4 regions of the Sedimenticola selenatireducens genome follow, and region 1 is predicted to be linked to each of the others. Evidence: predicted binding sites of a transcription regulator. Region 1 holds the regulator's gene; each other region holds the start of a gene.
What was found. Region 1 encodes sigma-54, which starts transcription at its own class of promoters, with help from an activator protein. Its sites were predicted from a motif close to TGGCANGNTNCNTGCTT; they were not measured.
Positions count from the first base shown of each region.

Region 2: a site for sigma-54 is predicted at 1,056-1,072, ahead of mtoX (methanethiol oxidase). Genes of this name have one in related genera too.
Region 3: a site for sigma-54 is predicted at 1,532-1,548, ahead of glnK (P-II family nitrogen regulator). Genes of this name have one in related genera too.
Region 4: a site for sigma-54 is predicted at 3,513-3,529, ahead of ACHZBF_RS04775 (flagellar basal body-associated FliL family protein). Genes of this name have one in related genera too.

Region 1 covers NZ_CAXXYC010000001.1:220,146-225,697, forward strand. The annotation lists gene ptsN (PTS IIA-like nitrogen regulatory protein PtsN) at 1-151, opposite strand, end outside; gene hpf (ribosome hibernation-promoting factor, HPF/YfiA family) at 167-502, opposite strand; gene ACHZBF_RS01090 (RNA polymerase factor sigma-54) at 527-2,029, opposite strand; gene lptB (LPS export ABC transporter ATP-binding protein) at 2,150-2,875, opposite strand; gene lptA (lipopolysaccharide transport periplasmic protein LptA) at 2,883-3,398, opposite strand; gene lptC (LPS export ABC transporter periplasmic protein LptC) at 3,382-3,951, opposite strand; gene kdsC (3-deoxy-manno-octulosonate-8-phosphatase KdsC) at 3,994-4,518, opposite strand; gene ACHZBF_RS01115 (KpsF/GutQ family sugar-phosphate isomerase) at 4,571-5,552, opposite strand, start outside.
Region 2 covers NZ_CAXXYC010000003.1:522,475-528,026, reverse strand. The annotation lists gene mtoX (methanethiol oxidase) at 1-935, opposite strand, end outside; gene ACHZBF_RS06185 (SCO family protein) at 1,262-1,816, shown strand; gene ACHZBF_RS06180 (NAD(P)H-dependent oxidoreductase subunit E) at 1,898-3,571, shown strand; gene fdhF (formate dehydrogenase subunit alpha) at 3,572-5,552, shown strand, end outside.
Region 3 covers NZ_CAXXYC010000004.1:1,536,237-1,541,788, reverse strand. The annotation lists gene ACHZBF_RS18310 (ammonium transporter) at 1-1,072, opposite strand, end outside; gene glnK (P-II family nitrogen regulator) at 1,111-1,449, opposite strand; gene ubiK (ubiquinone biosynthesis accessory factor UbiK) at 1,738-1,995, shown strand; gene ACHZBF_RS18295 (YifB family Mg chelatase-like AAA ATPase) at 2,060-3,571, shown strand; gene ACHZBF_RS18290 (hypothetical protein) at 3,688-4,143, shown strand; gene ACHZBF_RS18285 (ATP-binding cassette domain-containing protein) at 4,258-5,552, shown strand, end outside.
Region 4 covers NZ_CAXXYC010000003.1:234,606-240,157, forward strand. The annotation lists gene ACHZBF_RS04760 (response regulator) at 1-1,332, shown strand, start outside; gene ACHZBF_RS04765 (MFS transporter) at 1,343-2,635, shown strand; gene ACHZBF_RS04770 (zinc metallopeptidase) at 2,639-3,325, shown strand; gene ACHZBF_RS04775 (flagellar basal body-associated FliL family protein) at 3,562-4,074, shown strand; gene fliM (flagellar motor switch protein FliM) at 4,079-5,089, shown strand; gene fliN (flagellar motor switch protein FliN) at 5,117-5,539, shown strand; gene fliO (flagellar biosynthetic protein FliO) at 5,536-5,552, shown strand, end outside.

The DNA.
Region 1 (5,552 bases):
GCTCAAGCAGTTTGTCGAACACAGTACCCTGGTTGAGCTCCTCCGAGGCGGAGGCCAGCAGTCCGGCTATCTCTTCGAGTACGCGCTTTTTACTGGCGGCCGGATTCGCGGCGCTGATGCGTTCGGCAGTAATGAAATTTGCGGGAAACATGATTTTGCCTGTTGATTAGATTTCGGCGTTGGCGGGATCGATTCCCTTCATGCCTACACCATTGCGATGGTTGGTGCTTTTCTCCTTGAGCTTTTTCACCTGACGGTCGATTTTATCCACCAGACCGTCGATGGCGGCATACATATCCTCTTCTTCACAGTCGGCAAAGACATCGGCGCCATTCACATGGAGAGTAGCTTCCGCCTTCTGGCGCAGTTTCTCAACACTCAGGATGACATGGATCTTGGTGACATGATCAAAGTGCCGTTCCAGGCGCTCGAATTTTGTTTCGACATAGTTGCGCATGGCTTCGGTGATGTCCACATGATGACCGGTGATGCTGATTTGCATGATTTGCTCCTTGGTTACTGGCCTCTAGACGAGGCGCTTTCGCTCGTTTGATGGCGGGATCGCCATGGACTCGCGGTATTTTGCTACCGTCCGCCGTGCGACCTGAATGCCCTGATCGGCGAGTATGCTCGCCAGTTTGTTGTCGCTGAGTGGCTTGTTCGGCTTCTCGGCAGCGACCAGTTTCTTGATCAGTGCGCGTATCGCGGTGGCGGAACACTCTCCGCCTCCAGCCGTGCTGACATGGCTGGAGAAGAAATACTTGAATTCCAGCGTACCCCGGGGGGTATGCATATATTTTTGCGTGGTGACCCTGGATATGGTGGATTCATGCAGCTCCAGGGCCTCGGCGATGTCCCTCAATACCAGGGGCTTCATCGCCTCTTCGCCGTGCTCGAAGAATCCGCGCTGCAGTTCGACAATCTTGGTGGCCACGCGCAACAGCGTTTCATTGCGGCTCATCAGACTTTTGATAAACCAGCGCGCTTCCTGCAGATGATTCTTCAGGTAGTTGTTGTCGTCGCTGTTGTCGGCGCGCCGGATCAGCCGCGCGTATTCCGGGTTAACCCGGAGTTTGGGGGCGGCATCAGCGTTCAGATCCACATGCCAGACGCCATCTCGGCGGGTCACGAATACGTCGGGAATGACATATTGGGGTTCGGTTTCGGCCACCAGGCTGCCGGGGCGCGGTATCAGCGAGCGGATCAGCTGATTAATCGATTTCAGGGTGTCGTCATCAATCTTCAGCTTGCGTTTGATCTGGTTATGATCCTGCTGGGCCAGCAGGTCGAAGTGATTGTTGATCAGCTGAGTGGTCAGGGCCATGCACGGATGGGGATCCGTCAGCTGACTTAGCTGGATCAGCAGGCACTCCCTCAGGTCACGCGCGCCCACGCCGGGTGGGTCAAATTGCTGAATCCGGTGCAGCACCGCTTCGATCTCATCCAGCTCAACCTCGTCAGCGGACATGCTGACAAGAATCTCGTTCAGATCCATCCTCAGGTAACCGTCTTCATCGATGCCGTCAATGATTGAGACGGCAATCTCGCGGTCCAGATCGCTGAACGGGGTCAGGTTCAACTGCCAGGTGAGATAGTCGTAGAGGGTGCGGGCACTGCGGCGCTGGGCCAGGTAGTCACTGTCGCCGGCGTCCCGGGATGCCAGTCCGGAAGAGGGTGGTAGCGTGCTGTCGTAGACATCGTCCCAGCCGCTGTCCACCGGCAGCTCTTCCGGTATGGAGTTTGCCTCGCCGTTGACCTCTTTTTCGTTGTTGAGGTCATTGCTGCTGGCCTTGTCCCCTTTCAGGCCATCGCCATTGAGCCGCTCGATGGTGCGCTCTTGTTCATTCCCACGGGCCTCTTCGCGGGCGCTGTTCTCCTCTTCGGTCTCCAGCATCAGGTTGGAGTCGAGCGCCTCCTGAATCTCCTGCTTGAGATCCAGCGTAGAGAGTTGCAGCAAGCGGATGGCCTGCTGCAACTGCGGCGTCATGGTGAGATGTTGGCCAAGGCGAAGCTGGAGCGTTTGCTTCATGCGGGTATCTGGATCTGGTACGTAATTTGTATGGTTTTCACAGTTTCATTCTAGCGTAAAAAATCACCAGACGCACAAGGAGAAAATGGTTTATTGCCGTCAATCAACTGATGATCAACTCTAGAGACTGAACTCTTTTCCCAGGTAGACGGAGCGCACTTCCTGATTGGCCAGAATCTGCTCCGGTTCGCCCTCCGCCAGCACCTTGCCTTCGCTGATAATATAGGCGCGCTGACAGATGCCGAGGGTCTCCCGGACATTGTGATCGGTGATCAGTACGCCGATCCCCCGGGATGAGAGTGTACGGATAATATTCTGTATGTCCTTGACCGAGATCGGGTCGATACCGGCGAATGGTTCGTCAAGCAGTATGAAGCGGGGCTCCATGGCCAGTGATCGGGCGATCTCCAGGCGGCGACGTTCACCCCCGGAGAGACTCATCGCCTGGTTGTTGCGCAGATGGGTGAGGTTAAAGTCCACCAGCAGTGCTTCGCAGGCCTCGATCTGTTCCGGGGGTCGCAGATCCTTGCGGGTCTCCAGGATGGCGAAAATATTATTGAATACGGTCAGCTTGCGGAAGATGGAGGGTTCCTGGGCCAGATAACCCAGGCCGAGGCGCGCCCGGGCGTGCATCGGCAGGGCAGTGATGTCATGACCGTCTATGCGGATGGTTCCACCTTCCGAGGGAACCAGTCCGGCAATCATGTAGAAGCAGGTGGTCTTGCCGGCGCCGTTGGGTCCCAGCAGCCCCACCACTTCACCGCTCAAAACGTTCAGGGAGACACCGTTCACCACGGCGCGGCGGCGATAGTGTTTCGCCAGATTGTCAGCAGCCAGCAGGGTCATGGATCGATTACTTTTTTCCACCGATGGTGACCTTGACGCGCTCTTTGCCCTTGGCGCTGGCACCTGCCTTCACTACCGCCCGGGCGCGATCATAGATGATCCGGTCGCTCTTGAAGGTGTCCTGACCCTGGGTGAGTACGGCGTCACCGATCATATTGATGATTTCGCTGTTGGCAGAGTACTCGGTCTTCTTGGCGCGGCCCTTGATAGTGCCCTTGCCGTCTTCAGTATCCTGCTGAAAAGTGACCGGCTTGCCGACCGCCTCGATCTGATCAGTCTCGTTCTGGCGCTGGGTAACTGTTACCTTGTCGGCCTTGATAATGATGCTTCCCTGGGTCAGTTCCACATTGCCTTTATAGGTACTGATGCCGCTTCGGTCATCGATATCGACCGCGTCGGCCTCGATATAGATGGGTTGGTCCTTGTCCGACTGCAGGGCGGATACAACTCCCGGCAGTATCAGCAGCAGGGCAATGGCGAACCAGCGCCGGCCAGTGTGATGGGGCTTAGGGATTGACTTCATAGCGTCCTCGTACATTGGCAAGTAGTTTGATGCGGATTGGCTGCTGGAGCCATATCTGCATGCCTTTGGCGTCGATGTGGTCCTTGTTGCTGCGGACGTTCACTTCAGCGTCGGTCTCCACGTAGTTGTCGCCCGGCTGCACGCGCAGATCCCGGGTTCTGATACGCATCGGGCGTACCCCAAGTGCCGCAGAACGGTCGATTTTAACCGCACCCTGCAAAAGAAGCACCTCCCCATCCCCCGATAGCCAGCCAGTTTCGGAGTTGACCCGCCAGGGCGGCCGGTCCAGGTCATACAGGGTGAGGCGGGGTAACTTCAATTCGGTACTGTCGTCGTCCATAAAATGGGTCATGCGTTCGGCAACCAGGCGTTTGCCTGGTTTGCCGGAGAGATCCATCAAGGTGGAGTCAACCCCTTCCAGGTAGTAATCGGCCCTGTGTTCACGGGTGGTGTACCCCGGATCTTCCGCTGTGTTCTGTCTGGACAGCCAGAAGGTGCCCGCGACAAGTAGCAGCAGGATGCCGCCGATCATCAGGTTTTTCTGATCGATCATAAGGCGTTGCTTCCCACCAGCGGTACCGGGGTGATCGATGCTTTACTTGAGATATTTTTCAAATGCCTGCTCCAGGGTTCCCTGCGCCTCCATCAGCATTTCGCAGATCTCGCGTGCCGCCCCACGGCCACCACCGGCCAAAGTCTGCCAGTGGGCATGTTGTTTTACCAGCGGGTGGGCGTCCTGTACGGTAATCGCCAACCCGACCTGACGCATGATGGGCAGGTCGACCACGTCATCACCCACATAGGCAATCTGTTCATTTTTGAGGCCCAGTTTGTCCCGCAGCTCTTCGAAGGCCGGGACCTTGTGGCGTTGTCCCTGATAGACATCGCGGATACCCAGGCTCTCCATGCGAATGGTTACTACGTTGGAAGTGCGTCCGGTGATAATGCCGATCTCCACGCCGCTCTTCTGCAGCAGCTTCATGCCAAGGCCATCCTTGGAGTTGAACGCCTTGTACTCCTGCCCGTCATCCCCCAGGTAGAGGCTGCCGTCGGTCAGGACCCCGTCCACATCAAAGATAATCAGGCGGATCTGTTTCGCCCGGTTCAGGATCTCCTGCATCTTTTAAATCTTTCCTACCGCATTAAGTGAGTTGCCACAAGGCATTCATCGCTCAGACGATGCCCGCCAGCAACAGGGTGTGCATATTCAGGGCGCCGATCGGTATCTGCCGGTCATCCACTATAAACAGGGAGTTGATCTTCTTCTCCTGCATGATTTTCAGCACCTCGGCTGCCAGCATGTCGGCTCTGGCCGTGGTGCTGCCGTGGGTCATGACGTCGGTTATCAGGCAGTTACGTATATCGATCGGCCGGTCAAGGGTGCGGCGCAGGTCGCCATCCGTATAGATCCCGGCGAGACGACCCTGGTCATCAATTATTGCCGTCATGCCCAGCCCCTTCCTGGTCATCTCCAGCAATGCATCTTTAAGGCTCGCCCGGTCAGAGACCCGGGGTATCTGTTCGCCCGTTACCATGACATCACTCACCATCAGCAGTAGCCGGCGACCAAGACTGCCGCCGGGATGGGAGCGGGCAAAATCCTGCTCGGTGAAGCCCCGCGCCTCCAGTAGCGCGATGGCCAGCGCATCCCCCATGGCCAGGGTGGCGGTGGTGCTGGATGTGGGTGCCAGATTGAGTGGGCAGGCCTCCTGTGCCACGCTGACGTCGATATGGACATCAGCCTGCTGGGCCAGGTTGGATTGAGGATTACCCGTCATGGCAATCAACGGGACGCCCAGGCGCTTGATCAGCGGCAGGATGGTGAGCAGCTCGCTGGTCTCTCCCGAGTTGGAGAGGGCCAGTACCACATCCTTGGCGGTGATCATGCCCAGATCGCCATGGCTGGCCTCGCCCGGGTGGACAAAGAAGGCCGGACTTCCGGTGCTGGCCAGGGTAGCGGCGATTTTGCTGCCGATGTGGCCCGATTTACCCATGCCGGTCACCACGATACGGCCTTCACAGTTCAGCATAATGCCGCAGGCATGGGCAAAATCGCCATTGATCCGATCAGATAGCGCCTGGATGGCTGATGCTTCGTTATGAATCACCGCCAGTCCCAGGGCCTGGAGTTTTTTTGCCTCTTCGGGAGAGGGC
Region 2 (5,552 bases), on a different contig from region 1:
GCCTGCCATTCGCCCGTTTCATCCTCATAGATCATCCAGATTTTGGAAGTCAGCGCAGTCGTTGTCAGACACCAGTTATTCTCAGACTTCCATGCACAGCGGACTTCCAACGGCGCTCCAGGGACATCGAGTACCTTTTTGGGCTTGCGCGTGTGCAGATCCCATACCACTACCGTATTACCAAAACGCTTCATGGCCTCTTTGTCCTGCAGCATCTTGCCAAAGTCCATCATATAGTTTGACCAGCCGGTAAATGACGAAGTCACCATCACATTGCGACGTGGCAATGCACGAATATCATAGCCATAACCATCGGCAAAATTACCACCCTTCTTGGCGCCCTGCAGGTTTTGATCTGTTGGAATCCAGTGCGTTGCCACGTATTCACCTTCATTGGTGTATTCAACCAATGCTGTACGCCCCCCGTGATCCTGATTGTTCGACAGCCCGGTGATCATCATACGGCCCGGCAAGGCATAGGTTGTGTGGGGGCCAACAACTCCCCCACTCTTCGCGACAAAGTCTGTAACCACCTTGTGAAGCTGAGGTTTGGCCGGATCTGTATGAACATCAAATATAAACAGCTTATTGGTATCCAGACCTCCGGCCCAGAGATAGCGACGGTCATCGGTAAATCCCGAGTGATGGGCCTCGTTGCGCCCCCCGACAGAGAGGCTATTGATGACCTTACCGTAATTCATGGATTTCGGATTCACGTCAACCGTGACCAGTTTGTCCTGACCATCCCCCAGTCCATCGACACCCAGAGTCCAGACATAGACAAAATCCTCCTGGCCGACAATCTTCGCCATGTAGGGTGACTGGCAGGTTTCATCAGCGACTGTCCTGGCAGGCATCGCAGTAAACAGTGTCGTTGCTGCCAACGAGGCAGCCATAAGAACACGACTGAATGTCCCTTTGTGTTGCTTTTGCATAAGGTGGTTTCCTCCAACTCTTCACTCTATTTGGTTGTTTGCTGGGTTAAAGCCCCAAGCAGTTGGGGAATACTTTGCCAGCCTGATCATCACCGCGATCTCCAGCGGTGTGCGGACATGTCGCAAGATAGATGCCAAACTGACAAATATCAGTTTTTACAAGCGTTCAATGCGCATGCAGAGTTGTCCGGTGCGCCGTCGCTGTTACACATACACACGCTGTTGCACAGTGTCTGCAACACTTATCGGGTTTCTGATCAGGCAGGACAGGCCTGCATAAGTTGGCACTAAAGCTGCATTGTAGGGGGGATAATCTGGAGAACTTCATGCGCAGATCAATTAAGTACTCATTCATAGCACTACTACTAATCACCGGCGGCACGGCATTCGGATTGGGTGGTGATTTCAGCCTGACCGCACACAACGGCAAGCCTTATTCGCTGGCCGATTCGCGCGGCAATATTGTCATACTTTCATTTGGATACAGCTTCTGTCCCGACATCTGCCCGACAGCACTGGCAACCATCAGCAGTGCCCTGGACAGCATCGGCGACGCTGCGCAACAAGTCGATCCACTCTTTATATCTGTAGACCCGGACAGGGATACCCCTGAGTTTCTAAGTAAGTACACGCAATATTTTCATCCGCGGCTGATTGGTCTGACGGGTGATGCAGAAGACATTGCGGAAATTGCCGGGCGCTATCACGCTCGGTTCCAGTTCGTAGGCAAGGGTGAAACGCCCAATTACACCATTGATCATACCGCGAGCCTCTACGTAATAGACCGAGAGGGAAAACTGATGACGGTTCTACCCCACGGACTCCCCCCCCAAGCCTTGGCCGAGAGTCTGATGAATGCCATCAATCAACCATCCGAATAAAGCCAGGGTCAAGGCAGGTCCTATTATTGGGTTATTGAGATCTACTCATAGCTGGCAGAAATAAAAAATGAGGATATGTTGTTGAAAGTAAAAACAACAGGCAGGAAACCCCGCAGAAGAGGTCGGCAGGCCGCACCTGCAGACCTGACGGCAGTAAAGCAGTACCTGGATGTTGGAAACACCAGTCGTGATCGGCTGATTGAATACTTGCATCGTATTCAGGATGACCGGGGCTACCTGGATAGCGGCATATTGACCGCACTGGCGGAGATACTTCGGCTTTCGACCGGTGAAGTGTATGAAGTGGCCAGTTTTTATCATCACTTTAATATCATCAAGGATAATGCCCCCCCGCCACCGGCACTGACGATTCGGGTATGTGACTCCATCAGCTGTAACCTGGCAGGTGCCGAAACCCTCATTACTGAATTACAGGCTGGTCTGGGTGAGGCTGTTCGCCTGCAACGGGTTCCCTGTATCGGACGATGTGAGAACGCGCCTGTAGCTGTCGTGGGTACCAATCCGATCCCGTTTGCCACCCCCGATCGCGTCTGCAAGACAGTTGATCAGGGTATCCATGACGAACCCATACCCAAGGCAGCACTCACCTATTCATCTTATCTTGAATCGGGCGGCTATCGGCGACTCAAAGACCTGGTCAATGAAGGTGATGAAGCAACCTGCGAATCAATCATTGAGACACTGGAGAACGCAAACCTGCGTGGCCTTGGCGGCGCGGGTTTTCCTGCCGGAAGGAAATGGCGCATTGTGCGGGGCTTTGCTGCCCCGCGCCTGATGGCTGTCAATATAGATGAAGGAGAACCGGGCACATTCAAGGACAGGTATTACCTGGAGCGCGATCCGCATCGTTTTCTGGAAGGAATGCTGATTGCCGCCACTGTAGTGGGTATTGAAAAGATTTACATCTATCTGCGCGACGAGTACGCCGGTATTCGTACACTACTGCAACGTGAATTGCGAGCACTCAATCTTGATCCACCATGTCACCTTCCAGAAATCGAACTACGGCGGGGAGCCGGGGCCTACATCTGCGGTGAAGAGTCCGCCATGATCGAATCCATAGAGGGCAAGCGGGGTATTCCCCGGTTGCGCCCGCCGTATATTGCCGAGAAAGGCTTGTTCGGATTACCCACACTGGAACACAACATGGAGACCCTCTACTGGGTCCGTGAGTTGCTGGAGAAAGGGGCTGACTGGTTCAGTGCACATGGTCGTAATGGCCGACAGGGGTTGCGCAGTTTTTCCGTCAGTGGGCGAGTAAAAAGACCCGGTATGTATCTTGCGCCTGCCGGGATCACCCTGCAGCAACTCATTGACGAATATTGTGAAGGCATGCAGGACGGACACCAACTAAAAGCCTATTTCCCGGGCGGTGCCTCGGGCGGCATACTGCCGGCTTCCCTGAGCAATGTCCCGCTCGACTTCGATACGTTAAATGAATATGGATGCTTCATCGGATCGGCGGCGATTATTGTCCTGTCCGACCAGGACAGCGTGCGTGAACAGGCATTGAATGCTATGCAGTTCTTCGCCCACGAATCCTGTGGTCAATGCACGCCCTGTCGTGTGGGCACAAGCAAAGCGGCCATCCTGATGGGTGAACAGGAATGGGACCAGCCCCTGTTACAGGAGCTCTGCCAGGTGATGTCGGACGCCTCCATCTGTGGTCTTGGCCAGGCCGCTCCAAATCCACTCCGCTGTGTACTGAAGTATTTTCCAGAGGAGTTTGCATAAATGGCCTCGAATCTGGAAAGCGATGGAACCACAATCTCGTTCACACTGGATGGTGTGACCGTCACTGCTCAGCCCAATGAAACAATTCTGCAGGTCGCCCAACGACATGACGTGGAGATACCGCATCTCTGTTTTACCGATACCCTGCGTGCCGACGGGAATTGCCGGGCCTGCGTGGTAGAGATTGCCGGTGAGCGGACGCTGGCGCCATCCTGCTGTCGTTATCCCAGTGAAGGCATGTCGGTGGAAAGCAACTCCCTTCGTGCGACAACAGCACAAAAGATGGTTCTTGAGCTGCTGCAATCGGATATTCCGAAAACACCCTTACTCACCCCCAACAGCGAACTGGACCACTGGTGCAAAAAACTGCATGTCACCGAGCGCCGGTTTCCGCCACGCCGACAACCCGAACAGGATCTATCTCATCCCGCCATAAGCGTAAGCCTGGATGCCTGTATTCAATGTGGCCGTTGTCTGCGCGCCTGCCGGGAGGAACAGGCCAATGATGTGATCGGTTTTTCCGGCCGGGGAAGCCAGGCACAGATCATATTTGACATGGACGATCCGATGGGTCAATCAAGCTGTGTCGGCTGCGGAGAGTGTGTACAGGCCTGCCCCACCGGTGCACTGATGCCGGCCGGCGATGCGGGCAAGCAGGCTATTGACCGGCAGGTCCACTCGGTCTGTCCCTATTGTGGCGTAGGCTGTCAGCTCACTTATCATATAAAAGACAACCGTATACAGTTTGTCGAGGGACGCGATGGACCGGCCAACCGCGGCCGCCTCTGTGTCAAGGGGCGTTATGGATTTGACTATGTGAATCACCGCCAGCGCCTGACCAAACCACTGATCCGCAAAACCGATGCCCCAAAGCATGTTGAAATGGATATGGATTATGAGCATCCATTACGCGACTTTCGCGAGGCGAGCTGGGAAGAGGCATTGCAGTACGCCGCCGACGGGTTGAAGGAGATTCTGGATAGTCAGGGTCCCGCAGGCCTGGCCGGGTTCGGATCGGCCAAGGGCTCTAACGAAGAGGCCTACCTGTTTCAAAAACTGATCCGCACCGGCTTACATACGAACAACATCGATCACTGTACACGCCTGTGCCACGCCTCTTCCGTTGCGGCGCTGCTACAGATGGTCGGCTCAGGTGCCGTGACCAATCCCGTCTCGGACGTGGATTTATGTGAAGTGATTGTGCTGATCGGCTCCAATCCCACCTCCAACCATCCCGTTGCCGCCACCTTTTTCAAGAATGCCGCCAGAGCGGGAAAAACCCTCATCGTGATGGACCCGCGAAAAACCGATATTGCTCGTTATGCCGATCATGTCTTGCAGTTCAATCCCGACACCGATGTGGCGATGTTAAATGCCATCATGCACGCAGTCATTCAACTGGATCTGGTAGACAAGACATTTATTGAGCAACGCACAGAGGGCTACGAAACATTAAAGCGGCATCTGGAAGAGTTTGCACCGGAAAGAATGGCGCCGATCTGCGGCATACCCGCCGATACGCTCTATGAGATAGCCCGAATCTATGCCAGCTCAAAAGGCTCAATGATATTTTGGGGCATGGGTGTGTCGCAGCATGTGCATGGCACTGATAATGCGCGCTGTTTGATTAACCTGGCATTGATTACCGGACAGATTGGCCGGCCCGGTTGCGGCCTGCACCCGCTGCGAGGTCAGAACAATGTGCAGGGTGCCTCAGATGTTGGCTTGATACCTATGGTTTACCCCGATTATCAACGTGTCGACGATATCGGGGTACGGGAGAAATTTGAGGCGCTTTGGAAAACTGCGCTTGATCCTGATCCGGGGCTAACCGTAGTTGAGATTATGCATGCCATACATGACGGAAAAATAAACGGCATGTACATCATGGGAGAGAATCCCGCCATGTCCGACCCCAATCTGAATCATGCGAGAAAGGCATTGGCTTCCCTGAAGCATCTGGTGGTTCAGGACATCTTCA
Region 3 (5,552 bases), on a different contig from region 1:
TATTGGAGAAAGGAACAGCCAGCAGACCCCACATGCCCACCACCCCGTGGACCGAGATGGCACCGACCGGATCATCGATCTTCAGCTTGTCCAGCGACAGGATGGCAAACACGACCAGCACGCCGCCAACCATACCCACCGCCGTGGCCCAGACAGGACTGGGAGCCAACGGCTCGGCGGTAATCGCCACCAGACCAGCCAGCGCGCCGTTCAGGGTCATGGTCAGATCGGCCTTGCCGAAGATGGCGCGCGCCGTCAGCAGGGCCGCCACCACACCACCGGCCGCCGCGGCATTGGTATTCACGAACACCGCCGCCACCGCATTTGCCTCACCCACGTTGGAGAGCACCAGCTCCGAGCCGCCGTTGAAACCGAACCAGCCCATCCAGAGGATAAAGGTGCCCAGGGTCGCCATCGGCATATTGGCACCGGGGATCGCCCGGATCTGCCCGTCGGGTCCGTACTTGCCCTTGCGCGCACCGAGCAGAAGCACACCCGCCAGCGCGGCGGAGGCACCCGCCAGGTGAACCACGCCCGAACCGGCGAAATCCTGGAAGCCGAGTGCGTCGAGGAAACCACCGCCCCACTTCCAGTAGCCCTGCATCGGGTAGATAAAGCCGGTCATCACCACGGCAAACAGCAGGAAGCTCCAGAGCTTCATACGCTCGGCCACGGCACCGGAGACGATGGACATGGCGGTCGCCACAAACACCACCTGGAAAAAGAAATCGGACATGCCGGAGTAGTAATCCCCGTCATACCAGCCATCCGCACCCTGCTTCAGGACCGCGCCGGCATCGTTATCACCACCAAACATAAACGACAGGTCAAAGGCGGGAATCACCCCGTTACCCCCTTCCGGGTACATGATGCCGTAGCCCATCAGCATGTACATGATGGAGGCGATGGCAAACAGCGCGACGTTTTTGGTCAGGATTTCGGCGGTGTTCTTGGCCCGCACCAAACCCGCCTCCAGCATGGCGAACCCTGCCGCCATCCACATCACCAACGCACCGGATACCAGAAAGTAGAAGGTATCGAGGGCGTAGCGAAGATTGAGTATCTCTTCCATAACATTAACCTCTAAGTTATTAAACGGATCGATTGGCTTCAGAGTGCATCCGGACCGGTTTCACCGGTGCGAATACGCACCACCTGCTCCAGGCTCGAGACGAAAATCTTGCCGTCACCGATCTTGCCGGTTTTGGCCGCCTCGCTGATCGCCTCGATCACCTGATCCAGCTTGTCTGCGGCGATTGCCACATCCACCCGAATCTTGGGCAGAAAATCGACCACATACTCGGCGCCGCGATAGAGTTCTGTGTGACCTTTCTGACGACCGAATCCCTTCACTTCAACGACGGTGATACCGGACACGCCGATTTCGGAAAGCGCTTCGCGTACGTCATCCAGCTTGAAGGGCTTGATGATTGCAGAAACCAGTTTCATTACATGTTCTCCTGCTGCTAATTAAGATGGTTAGCCATTCTGGTGAATGGACCGGAAGCTCCAGTCCGGCTTGCCCTCTTATTTGCAGCTCCCGTGCCAACAGAAGTTTTTCATTTATAATCAATTAATTAACCAACACACAGGGACAGGGACATAAAAACCTGTGCACCAACAGGATGCTGCATCAGATATACGCACCAATATGGTGCAGACAAAAACTGCCGGCACGCGCCCGCTTCGCAGTCCGCGGGACTGGACAACCGCGCCCACCCCCGTTATCTTGCGCCCATGATTGATTCCAAGCTTTTAGACGATCTCGCCAAACGGGTGGCCGGCAGCGTCCCGGTCGGTCTGCAACTGCTGCAGGAAGATCTGCAGAAAAACCTGCGGTCAGCGCTGGAGGCGGGGCTCAGCCACCTGGAACTGGTCACCCGGGAAGAGTTCGAGATCCAGCGCGCCGTGCTGTTGCGGACCCGGGAGAAGCTGGAAGGATTGGAACGTCGCATCGCCGAACTGGAAGCAGATACCAGGCCATCTGCTGATTGAACGCCCAATAACAACCATCGCCGTTCAGTGACGAGCGGCCCGACACGCACCATGGAAGGTGAACATGTCCCTCGCTACCCTGCACAGCCGCGCCCGCAGCGGCATTAACGCACCTCTGGTAACCATCGAGGTTCACCTGGCCAACGGCCTGCCCGCCCTCTCCATTGTCGGCCTGCCGGAAATGGCGGTTAAAGAGAGCAAGGATCGGGTACGCGGCGCCCTGATCAACTCCGGTTTCGAATTTCCACCGCGCCGCATCACCATCAACCTTGCCCCCGCCGACCTGCCGAAAGAGGGGGGACGGTTTGACCTGGCCATCGCCCTCGGCATCCTGGCCGCCTCGGGACAAATCCCGTCCCAGACCCTCGACCGGTATGAGTTCATTGGCGAACTGGCCCTCTCCGGCACCCTCCGCCCGGTCAAGGGTGTCCTGCCGGTGGCCCTGGCGGCCAGGGATGCCGGACGCGGCCTGATCCTGCCGCAGGAGTGCACCGCCGAAGCCGCCCTGGTCAGCAGAATCCCGCTGTTCCCGGCCAACCATCTGCTGAGCGTCTGCGACCACCTGATCAAGGGTGACGCCGTTGAGCCGCTTGAAGCGCCTTGCGTCCCCGCCGAAACAACCCACCACCCTGACCTGGCCGAGGTCAGAGGACAACAGCACGCCAAGCGGGCACTGGAGATCGCCGCCGCCGGCGGTCACAGCCTGCTGATGATAGGTCCGCCCGGTACCGGCAAGTCGATGCTCGCCTCGCGCCTGCCCGGTATCCTGCCCGGCATGAGTGAACAAGAGTCGCTGGAGACGGCCGCCATCCGCTCCATCAGCAGCCAGGGCTTTTCCGCCAGCGACTGGCGACAGCGCCCGTTTCGCACACCCCATCACACCGCCTCCGGCGTCGCCCTGGTGGGCGGTGGCAGTAATCCCAGACCCGGCGAGATCTCGCTGGCACACAACGGGGTGATGTTTCTGGATGAGTTGCCGGAGTTCGACCGCCGCGTGCTGGAGGTACTGCGAGAACCGCTGGAGACCGGCCAGGTGACCATCTCCCGGGCCGCCCGCCAGGAGCAGTTTCCGGCCCGTTTTCAGCTGATCGCCGCGATGAATCCCTGCCCCTGCGGTTATCTGGGGGACAATAGCGGCCAGCCCTGTCGCTGCAGCAGTGACCAGGTGGCGCGCTATCGGAGCCGCATCTCCGGGCCGCTGCTGGACCGCATCGACATGACCATTGAAGTCCCCCGTCTGCCAGCCCACGCCCTGGGTCACGGCGGTCCGTCACCCACCGAGCAGAGCCAAACGGTACGTGCACGGGTGGAGCAGGCCCGCCAGCGGCAGATGGCACGCAACGGTTGCCCCAACAGCCAGCTGGCTGGGCGCCGATTGGATGAGACCTGCCAGCTCACCGATGAATCACGTAATCTGATCATCCGCGCCATGGATCAGCTGGGCCTCTCCGCCCGCGCCTATCACCGTATCCTGCGACTGGCCCGCACCATTGCCGACCTCGCACAAGCCGACGCCATCGAACCGTCTCACCTCAGCGAAGCCATCGGCTACCGGCGCCTGGATCAAAGAAACTGAATGCAGCAGCTACACCGTCAAGCAGTAATAACCCTGCCGAACACAAACACAGGATTCTGACTACACTGATACTTTAAAGACCGGAAAATGTATCGATGTCTGGCGGGAGGTGTCGCATGAAATATCGCAGCTTGCTTATCCTGGGACTGGCCGGCAGCCTGTTCAGCCTGAGCGAATCAGCCGCCAACCCCGACGACTGCGACCACCCCTTCACCCACGGCAGTGAATACAACCCGCAACAGCTACGGCAAGTGGCAAAAAAATGCGATCAGACCGAGATCGCCGACCTGTTCTATAACCGCGCCTACCACACCGAGCTACTGCAGAAGTTTCAGGTACTGAACCGCCTGCAGTCCCACAAACCGAACCACGACCTGACCCACTACCACACCCAGCGCATCTTCATCGCCCTGTCCGAGGCGTTTGCCAAACGTGCCTGGGAGAGGGGAGAGACGCAGGCCATCGGCCAACTCAACCGGCAATACGACCGTTCGATTGAGATTGCCGAATACCAGCTGAAGGGTTATGACGTGCTGGCGGCCCAAACCCGACAGGCACCCGCCACCCCTTGAACCCGGCGAGCACATCCAGGAAGACCGTCAAATTTACCCATATGCGGTAATCGCGACCGATCTTTCAACCACGGCGCTCCCGCTCCGGCGCAGAAAGCGGTAGAATCCGCCGCCATGCTCAGATTCGATAAACTTAGCCTGCGGCGCGGGGTGAAACCGCTCTTCGCCGACGCCAGCTTCATCATCCATCCCGGCCAGCGGGTCGGTATCACCGGCGCCAACGGTACCGGCAAATCAAGCCTGTTCGCCATGATCCGCGACCAGTTACATGCCGATGGGGGCGACTTCTACCGCCCCCGGGACTGGGTGATCGCCCATGTCGCCCAGGAGACACCGGCCGATCCGCGTCTGGCGATCGACTATGTGCTGGATGGCGACGAAGAGCTGCGCCAGGTCGAACAGCAACTGGCCCAGGCCGAGCAAGCCCACCAGGGCGAGCAGGTGGCGAACCTGCATGCCCGGCTCGATACCATCGGCGGCTATACCGCCCGCTCCCGTGCCGCCCGGCTGATTCACGGACTCGGGTTCCGACCGGGTGAAGAGCACCATCCGGTCAACAGCTTCTCCGGCGGCTGGCGCATGCGCCTCAATCTGGCCCGCGCCCTGATGTGCCGCTCCGACCTGCTGCTGCTGGATGAGCCCACCAATCACCTGGATCTGGACGCGGTCATCTGGCTGGAGGAGTGGCTCAAGGCCTACCCCGGCACCCTGCTGCTGATCTCCCATGACCGGGATTTTCTCGATGCCGTCACCAGCCACATTGCCCATATCGAGCAGGGGCGTATCACCCTTTATACCGGCAACTACTCGGCCTTCGAGCGGATACGGGCGGAACGCCTCGCCAACCAGCAGTCGGCCTTTGAAAAGCAGCAGCGGGAAGTGGCCCACATCCGCAGCTACGTGGAACGCTTCCGCGCCAAGGCGACCAAGGCGCGCCAGGCCCAGAGCCGACTCAAGGCGCTGGAGCGGATGGAGCTGATCGCCCCGGCCCATGTGGACTCACCCTTCCACTTCAGCTTCAAAAAACCGGAAAAGACCCCCAATCCGCTGCTGAAACTGCTGGAGTCCTGCGCCGGTTATGGCGACCGGCAGATCCTCAACCGGGTCACCCTCAACCTTTCGCCGGGCGATCGCATCGGCCTGCTCGGGCCCAACGGCGCCGGCAAGTCGACCCTGATCAAACTGCTGGCCGGCGAACTCCAGCCGAACGGCGGCAAACGGGAGACGGCGCAGGATCTGAAGATCGGTTACTTCGCCCAGCATCAACTGGATCAGCTCAACCCGGACGACAGCGCTCTGGCCCATCTGCTGCGGCTCGATCCCAAGGCAACTGAACAGGCGATGCGCGATTTCATCGGTGGCTTCGGCTTTGCCGGGGAGCGCGCAGAAAGCCCGGTTGCCCCCTTCTC
Region 4 (5,552 bases), on a different contig from region 1:
GATCGTCATGCGGAGAAGTTGGAGCAATATCTCGATGAGTGGGGTGTCCTGCATCAGCGCACGAACAGCACTATGGATGCCCTGTCAAAATTGATATCAACCGCAAACCTGGGTGAGAGTTGGGCCTATGAAGTGGTAATTATTGATAACAAGGCCCTGGGTGGCCGGCTGCGGGGCTTTCTGCAGGAGATCAATAGTGAGCCGCTGCTGGGGGGGGTGAAGCTGTTGACAATCGGCGATTCCGTTCGATCAGTCACCAGGCTGGGTGTGGATGCCACACTCGCGCGACCGGTAAAGAAGAGTGATCTATATCGTGCATTGTGTCGACTGATGGATGTGCAGAGTGAGGTGGCACAGGGTTCACAGACGGCGGCAGAGAAGCTTACCAATCAATTTCTTTATGCTGATTCCCAGGGCCAGTCATGGGCGGAAACGGTACCGATTGAAACAGCTGACGAATCGGGAGATCAATCCTCCAGCGAGGTGCGGCTGATGGGGCATGTCCTGTTGGTCGAAGATAATCTGGTCAATCTCAATGTGGCAAAAAAGATTCTGCTACGGTTGGGCCTGGAATGTGATGTGGCTCAGGATGGACTGGCTGCCCTTACCGCAATTAACCACCATCACTATGACCTGGTGCTGATGGATTGCCAGATGCCGCGTATGGATGGCTATGAGGCCACCCGGGCGATTCGCCTGCGGGAAGCCACCAAGGGATTGACCCGTTTGCCGGTCATTGCCATGACCGCCAATGCAATGGAAGGCGATCGTGAAAAATGTCTGGATGCCGGAATGGATGATTATCTCTCCAAGCCGGTCATGCCCGCGACCCTGCGACTAATGCTTTGCCAGTGGCTGCCCCGAAGTGAGCAGGATATCCCGGAAACGAGAAGTGAGGAGATTCAACCGGGTAGCGAAGCGGAAAGAATTTATCCTGCATCCGGAGATTCAGTCGAACGGGGTGGGCGGTTAACCGATGTTGATCGGGGTGTACTCGAAGAGTTGCAGGAAATTATGGACGATGATTTTTCCACCTTGCTGTTGAGTTTTCTTGATGCGGCACCGGGACTGATCCGTGAGATTGAAGCGGGTATTCTGGATGGGGATGCCAAGCAAGTGATTCTGCCTGCCCATTCATTGAAGTCGAGTAGCGCCAATGTGGGTGCGCTGAAGCTTTCTGGTATAGCACGCCAGATGGAACAGGATGCGAAAAACGGGGATCTTGCCGCCGTATCCGCTGCATTTGAACAACTGAATCAATCTTGCGATGCTGCCGGCCGCATCCTGCGTAAGGCGTGTGAGCAGGGATTGAATCAACTGGGCTTTGACTAATGGGAATGGCGTGGCGCTGAACAGTAAAAAGGTCTGGAAAAACCGGCAGGTTCTTTCATGGGGTCTCTATGACTGGGCAAATTCCGCCTTCGCCACAACGGTGATGGCGGGATTTTTCCCACTGTTCTTTAAACAGTATTGGGCTGCCGACCTGGCTGCCGGCGATAGCACCTTTCTGCTAGGCAGTTTCAATGCCCTTGCCAGTATGGTGGTTGTGCTGCTGGCTCCACTCCTGGGTGCCATTGCCGACAGCAGCAGTGCCCGCAAACGTTTTTTGCGCTACTTCGCCATGATGGGGGTTGTGATGACCGGTGCCCTCTACCTCGTCGCAGCCGGCGGCTGGATGATGGCGCTGATCCTCTATGCAATGGCGGTGATCGGTTTTTCCAGCGGTAATATTTTCTATGACGCCCTGCTGCCGGAGGTGGCAGATGAGTCTGAATTGGATGTGGTGTCATCGATTGGTTTTGCTCTGGGTTATCTGGGTGGCGGTATCCTGTTTGCCGTTAATGTCTGGATGACGCTCAATCCAACACTGTTTGGTCTGGCCGATGCAGCGGCGGCAGTGAAGGTTTCATTCCTGATGGTGGCGATCTGGTGGGCGGTGTTCACCATTCCAGTGCTGTTGTTCGTGCCGGAGCCGGTGACTGTCAGGCCTGTTGGTTGGTTGGCGAGTGTCAGGGCCGGTGCGCAACAACTCCGATACACCTTCTCAAAGTTGAAACTGCTGCGTCAGACCGGGCTGTTCCTGGTCGCCTACTGGCTTTACATCGACGGCGTGGATACCATCATCAGAATGGCGGTGGATTATGGTCTTGCGCTTGGTTTTGATGCCGATGGGTTGATTGTGGCACTGCTGATTACCCAATTTGTCGGTTTTCCCGCCGCCATACTGTTCGGCCATCTGGGCGAGCGTTTTGGTCCCAAGCAGGGTATTTTTGTAGCTATCGGAATCTATTTGGTTATTATCCTCTGGGCCTATCAAATGGATCAGGTGTGGGAGTTTTATCTGCTGGCGGTGGCTATCGGCCTGGTCCAGGGGGGCATCCAGGCGCTGAGCCGGTCATTCTATGTTCGCCTGATTCCACGGGATAAGCCGGCCGAGTTTTTCGGTTTCTACAATATGCTGGGAAAGTTCGCGGCAGTGCTGGGTCCGCTGATGATGGGTGTGGTCAGTGTGGCGACGGGAAGCCCCAGGCTATCAATCCTCTCGGTGGCAGTGCTGTTCGTTGCCGGCGCCTTGTTGCTTAAACGGGTCGATGAAACAGCAGGGAGAGCCCAGGCCCGGTTGCTTGAAGAGTGAGTGATGCATTTTGTTATCCTTCTGGTTCTGTTGATCCTGCTTATTCTTGGGCCCCAATGGTGGGTCAGGTCGGTACTGTCCCGGTATAACAGGGAAGACCGGCGGTTTCCCGGTTCAGGAGGTGAATTGGCGCGCCATCTGCTGGACCGACTTTCCCTCGAGCAGGTCAAGGTTGAGGAGACGTCCGGTGGACAGGGTGACCACTATGACCCGGAATCCCGTTGCGTCAGATTGACCCCGGAGAATCTGCATGGCCGATCATTAACGGCCGTGGTAACGGCCTCCCATGAAGTGGGGCATGCCATTCAGCATGCCTTGGGATACGGTCCCTTCCGCTGGCGTATGCGTCTGGTGAAAATCGCGCTGGTCGCGGAACGTCTGGGTTCCTTTTTACTGTTCGCCGTCCCGGTGTTGACCCTGATCACCAAGGCCCCCGGCGCCGGTGTGCTCATGTTTCTGGCGGCGGCAGCTACCTTGGGTGTCGGGTTGCTGGTGCAATTGATAACGCTGCCGGTTGAGTGGGATGCGAGTTTTGCACGCGCCATGCCGCTACTGGAGTCCGGCTATCTGGACAAAACCCAATTACCTGCCGCCAGGACCATTCTGCGCGCCTGCGCCTTTACCTACCTGGCGTCATCCCTGGCGGGTCTGCTCAATTTCTGGCGTTGGATGCGTCTCCTTCGGCACTGAGTGGCATGCGCCGTCGTGAGACGGGCGGCTACAAGCTTCAGAGCGGACCATGACGTACTAGTAGCAGGTCTGAACCATCTGCCATTTTTTCGCCTTTTAGCTGTTTATGGGCTGTCAATTCTTTGTCGCATCCCGGTTAAATATCATAACAACATGAAAATAAAGAGAAATATAACCGATTAATAAGTGGTATGCCTATTGCATGAGTCGGATTGGTTATCTGAGAGGAATAGCTTGTGGCAAAACAACAGGAAGATGAAGATCTCGATCTCGGCGCTGAAACCGGCGGCGGATCAAAAAAGAAACTGATGATCATCATAGCCGGCGTGACCCTGCTATTGATGATAGGTCTGGGTGTCGGCTGGTTTCTGATGGATGGTGAAGAAGCCGCGGTAGAGGATGTGCAAGAGGAGGTGGTCGAGGAGCAGCTTCCGGCTATCTATCATCCGCTGAATCCGGTTTTTGTGGTCAATCTGCCCCCGGGCGGCAAGGCTAAAATGCTGCAGATTGGTGTGCAGGTGATGGCGCGCGACCCTGCCCTGGTTGAGTTTATTAAGCACAATGATCCGATGGTGCGGCATAACCTGTTGTCGCTGTTTGGCAATCAACAGGACGCCGCACTGCGTGACCGAAAAGGCAAAGAGAAGCTCCAGGCGGAAGTCTTCAAGATGATTAACCAGATACTCAAGGATCAGAAGGCGGCGGGCGAGATCGAGGCCGTTTTCTTTACCTCCTTCGTGATGCAATAAGATTATGGCCGCCAGTGACCTACTCTCACAAGACGAAATCGACGCGCTGCTGCATGGTGTCGATGATGGTGACATCAATACCGATGCGGATGATCTGCTGGACGGTGAGGCCCGCTCTTATGATTTCGCCAGTCAGGACAGGATCGTTCGTGGGCGTCTGCCGACGCTGGAAATGGTGAACGAGCGATTTGCCCGTTATTTTCGTACCAGCCTGTTCAATATGCTGCGTCGTTCGGCTGATATCTCCGTGTCAGGCGTTCAAATGCTCAAGTTTTCCGAGTTTGTCCATAGCCTGTTTGTCCCGACCAGCTTGAATCTGGTAAAGGTTGCCCCGTTGAAAGGGAAAGGGCTCTGCGTGCTGGATCCAAAACTGGTTTTCAGCGTCGTCGACAATTTTTTCGGCGGCAGTGGCCGTTTCCACACCAAGATCGAGGGTCGCGACTTTACACCGACGGAGTTGCGCGTGGTTCAGATGCTGCTGAATCTCGCGTTTGCCGATCTTCATGAAGCCTGGAAGCCGGTACTGCCTCTGAAATTTGAGTGCGTCGGGTCCGAGGTCAATCCCCAGTTTGCCAATATCGTGAGCCCTTCCGAGGTGGTGGTGGTCACCTCGTTTCATATCGACCTGGAGGCCGGTGGCGGTGATATGCATATCTGCATGCCCTACTCAATGATTGAACCAATCCGGGATCTGCTGGATGCCGGTGTGCAGTCGGACCGTGGGGATAAGGATGAACGTTGGGTCATTGCGCTGAAGGACGAGATTATGGGTGTGTCAGTGGAACTCTCAACGATATTTTGTGAAACCACCCTGAGCATGAAAGAGCTCTCTGAACTGAAAAAAGGGGATGTGATACCGATGGATATCCCCCAGGTGGTTGAAGTGGCGGCGGCGGATGTGCCGATTTTTTCCGGCAGGGTGGGTGTCTCGGATGGAAACTACGCAATCAAGATCGAAAAATGGATAGACCCACCAAAACATATAGGACTGCAGGATCTGCTGAATGAATCCTGATCAACGGTTTTCAGTTAGGACAATATCATGAGTAATATAGAGAAAGACCCGAACGAAGCATTGGCCGATGAGTGGGCTGCCGCGCTGGAAGAGCAGGATGAGGTGATCCCCGCTTCAAGTGGTATGGCTGCGGATACGGCACAGTTTCAGGAATTGACCGCTGAATCCAAAAAGGGCAACGGGGGGGAGGTTCAGCTGGATGCCATCCTGGATGTGCCGGTTACCATCTCCATGGAGATTGGCCGGACACAGATTTCAATACGAAATCTGTTGCAGCTGAATCAGGGCTCGGTGGTTGAATTGGATCGTCTCGCCGGCGAACCAATGGATGTGCTGGTCAATGGTACGCTGATCGCCAAAGGTGAAGTCGTGGTGGTGAATGAGAAATTCGGTATTCGCCTCACTGACATTATCAGCCCTGCCGATCGGGTTCGGAGGCTCGGCAGATGAGATTGCCGGTGAC